One region of the Neobacillus sp. BF23-41 genome, then DNA from elsewhere that is predicted to be linked to it. Evidence: predicted binding sites of a transcription regulator. Region 1 holds the regulator's gene; the other holds the start of a gene.
What was found. Region 1 encodes NrdR, which represses ribonucleotide reductase genes. Its sites were predicted from a motif close to AACACNATATATNGTGTT; they were not measured.
Positions count from the first base shown of each region.

Region 1 (2,209 bases):
CACACCAATTTGGATCGGACTCGGCTCATTTCGACCAATAAACTGTTGATTTTCTTCCTCTTGTAATTCTTCGGAAAGGGCTTGAATATATTGCATACTGCCAGGGGCTCCTGATGCAAACACGTCCTGAAAGGCTCTTGTAACATCTACATACTCGTCTTCCCTTGGCTTTTGTTGATCACTAAAAAAGCGCTTCAGACGAGAGAAATGGTTTTTTCCAATTTTTCGATAAAGATAAATATTTAACATCCCATCTAAAAAGAATTGCTCAGGACTTAAAGGTGGATGCAGTTCATAGATGAAGGACCGTCCCCCTTCATCTGTTTTGACACGCGTCTTTAATAAACCAATGCCTTCAAGCTTCAATCTGGCTTCGTAAATATCCTTTAAGTTCATCTCTAAGAGATTCATCAATAAATGATGAGTGGAAGACTCAGACCAGAGCCGATTTTCCTCTAACTCCGCCCAGAGCGTCATATACAAACTAAAGCAAGTTGACCCAATCAAGGGCTGATATAAAAACGTCAGCACTTTACGGTCATACTCATGCAACAGCCCATCAGCCGCAACTATATAACGGTCGATAGGGAGAATTTCCTGCCAATGCTGCGCCATATCACTCCAACCTTTCTTGTTACCATTAAAAACTGTCTAGCTTCCGCTTTTCTAAGCAAAAAGAGCCAAAGACCAAAAACTCTTTAGCTCTTAAGATTTTTCTTTTTTGATTAATTCTTTTAATTCTTCAATAAAAACATTAATATCTTTAAACTGACGGTAAACGGATGCAAACCGTACATAGGCGACTTCGTCCACATGTGCCAGCCTGTCCATGACCATTTCACCGATTGCTTCACTTTTTATTTCAGAAATACCCTGACTCCTCAGATCCTTTTCAACACCATGCGTTATATCTTCTAATTCCTTTAAGGCCACCGGCCGCTTCTCACATGCCTTAATCAAGCCACGTAATATTTTATCACGGCTAAACTCTTCTCGGGTACCTTCTTTCTTGACTACAATCAGCGGGATCTCTTCAATCTTCTCAAACGTAGTAAAACGATACCCACATTCTTCACATTCGCGTCTCCTCCGTGTTGCTCGACCTTCATCAACTGGGCGAGAGTCGAGGACGCGTGTACCATAATTTTGACAAGATGGGCATTTCATTGTAATCAACTCCAAATCTACACTTTACTCCCGAACAAAAACGCTTACTTTCATCTTATAAAAAAGACTATCTTTATACAAGTAGTAGTACTAGGAGTTTTTTATTCCTATAAAGGTATGTAATTGATTAATTCGCTCGTAATAATAATTAATCCGCTTTTTTAAATCGGGATAGGTGCCGAGTAAGGAAAATTTTTCAGATGAAATATTAAAGTCTACCGCTGTTTCCATTGGCTTTACTCCCACAATTGTAACAATTAGAAAGCAGGGGATTGGTTTACTGATTTCAACAGCAATTTCTCCATGTTCTTTAGAAACCGTGGTGACCCGGCAATCAGCATCTTCATGGAATAACTTTTCAACAGATGCAAATAATTGATTAAACATCGCCTTATAATAATGCGTTTTTAAGGAATCATCCTTAATCTGATCTGAAGTCTCAATTTGCTTTTTAAAACGAATAAATAGGTTACCTAACATAGCCATACTATTCCTCCCATGATGTAGCTTTGTTCTTATTGTACAACATTAGTATAGAAAATATAAAAAGAGGTGTATGTATAAATACACCTCTACGTTAATTGTTTTTATAGTGACTATAAAACTTTTGCCTGTTTTACATGAACTGGACCCATGCCACGCGGAATTTCAATATTTTCACGTGTTTGTGCATTTAATGCCTCAGCAATATAATCGGCCGCAACATTAGGATTCAAATCGCCGCAAGTGTATACATCTATGCTGGCATATCCATGTTCAGGGAAGCTGTGAATGGTAAGATGTGATTCAGAGATAATAACCACACCACTTACACCTTGTGGGGCAAATTTATGAAATGCTACTTCACGGATTTCCGCACCTGATCTAAGAGCTGCTTCAACAAAAGTTGTTTCAATAAAATTCATATCATTTAATTTTTCAAAGTCGCATCCCCAAAGCTCAGAGATTACGTGACGTCCCATTGTTTCCATATTCATTTTTCCCCCTCTAACCTTTTATGTTCTTCCTTGAAATCCTGTTATTGACGGTATCCGAGTAACTA
Region 1 is NZ_JBGBPR010000006.1:53,158-55,366, forward strand. It holds gene AB7942_RS11750 (replication initiation and membrane attachment family protein) at 1-615, opposite strand, end outside; gene nrdR (transcriptional regulator NrdR) at 706-1,167, opposite strand; gene AB7942_RS11760 (hypothetical protein) at 1,258-1,653, opposite strand; gene speD (adenosylmethionine decarboxylase) at 1,764-2,138, opposite strand.

Region 2 (2,209 bases), on a different contig from region 1:
TTTTCAATCAAGAATCGTAAAATTCTAGGATTTTGCATCTTAGAAATAATAAATTCAATAATGTCTGGATGCCAGTCGGACAACATGATCATCTGAGCTCCACGTCTTGATCCGCCTTGCTCAACCAAATGAGTCAATTTCGCAATATCATCCAGCCATGAAACCGATCCAGATGATTTACCATTCACGCCTCTAGCCAGTGTGTTTCTCGGTCTCAGCGTCGAGCCATTTGTTCCAACACCGCCGCCTCGGCTCATAATCTCCATTACCTGCTTACGATGATCAGAGATACCTTCACGAGAGTCAGGAACAAACGGCATCACATAGCAATTAAAGTATGTTACATCAGTATCTGCCCCAGCTCCGTAAAGAACGCGACCTGCTGGAATGAAGTTCATGTTAACAAGCTCTTGATAAAACCTTTCAGTCCATTCTCTTCGCTTCTCTTCCGTCTTTTCTACAGAAGCAAGACCAGTAGCATTACGCTTCGCAATTTGCTCATAGAAGAGCTCCAAAGGCTTCTCAATTACATCTAAGGATCTGACTATCACACCAGTACTAGCTTCTTCAGGATCATCGAGTACTCCCCTGAATTCCTCTTCGACTAAAACTTTCGCCTTTTTCTTTTCCCAGTCTATTTCCATAATGTAACCAAGACCACGAGCTGGAAATTTCGGATCTTCTTTAATAGTTAAAACAACAAAGTCGCCGTTTGTAAGAGTTATTTTTGCAGTATCTTTAAAGGTATAGCGGTCCAACATGACCAAACGAGAAACACCCTTGTGAGTTATTTTCATATCTGGGGTAACTGGATGCACCTGGGGGAATAATTGAATATCCTCATTCAACCTTTCAAAATCAATATTCATTGTTTGTCTAAAAACTACAGACATTAGAACAACTCCTTCTTAATAAAAATCCACCTATTGTGCTAAATCTAGCAGGTTTACGCTATATCTAGTTGGTTTGTATTTTTAGGTTATCATAGCCCACCTGAATAAATCAACTAAATATCAATATATAGTACCGAAAATATTTTCGACACCACTATATATTGTATGTTAAGCAAACTATAATTATTTTGTCAAACTTAAGAAATAATAGATTTAAAAGTAATCAATAGCTTTTAATAGATTTTCGTCATAAAACAGGAAAATTCAACAAATTTCGCAGGTTGCTTCTTTACATTAATCGATAAGGCAACAAAAAAAGACGGCGAATTCGCCGTTTCAAATTATCTTTTAAAATTCCATTCATCACTTTCATAGCGATCTTTTGCAATCTTTTCAACATAAGCTAGTTCTTCCTCGGTTAATTGATAAGGTTCAAGCTCAATATTTAGACCCTCAGCAAAGCCTTTATAAAAAGCTTCCTTTGCTTCCTCAAGTGAAATTCTTCTTGGACTAATGTTGTTGATAGCAACCGCTTTATCTTTAAATGCTTTTCTCATTCGTTCCTTAACTCTCTCACTTGGATATTTAAATAAACTAAATAGCTTATCTTCATCCAAATCTAATAGAATGGAGCCGTGCTGTAGAATCACTCCCTTTTGTCTCGTTTGTGCACTGCCGGCAACCTTCCTTCCTTCCACCACAAGCTCATACCAGCTTGGAGCATCAAAGCATACAGCAGAGCGAGGGTTTTTCAAAGCATCCCGTTCTTCTGCTGTTTTTGGGACAGCAAAATATGCCTCAAGTCCTAAATGGTGAAAACCTTTTAAAATCCCTTCAGAAATTACACGGTATGCCTCTGTAACAGAATTAGGCATTTCTGGATGTTCTTCAGAAACGATGACACTATAGGTAAGTTCATGCTCGTGCAGAACGCCGCGTCCTCCTGTAGGTCTTCTTACGAAACCTAATTGGTGTGCCTTGACTGCTTCCATATCAATTTCTTTCTCTACTTTTTGAAAATAACCTACTGATAGCGTTGCCGGATCCCAGCCATAGAATCGAATCACTGGAGGAAATTTCCCTTCACTATGCCAATCGAGTAACGCTTCATCTAAAGCCATATTAAAAGATGGTGAACTATTTCCAGTATCAATAAAACGCCAAACTTCTTTTTTCATTCTAAAACCTCATTTTTTTATAATTATCTCTTGTTTAAGTCTACCAAAATCTGATATAGATTCAAAATAAGATGTTTCTGCTATAATTATTTAGGCAATATCAAAAGATTTTTTTGCATTCATCTTTATCTTTATCGG
Region 2 is NZ_JBGBPR010000003.1:205,583-207,791, forward strand. It holds gene AB7942_RS06830 (vitamin B12-dependent ribonucleotide reductase) at 1-893, opposite strand, end outside; gene AB7942_RS06835 (lipoate--protein ligase family protein) at 1,235-2,071, opposite strand.
Region 2: the regulator NrdR is predicted to act here: its motif matches at 1,044-1,061, upstream of AB7942_RS06830 (vitamin B12-dependent ribonucleotide reductase).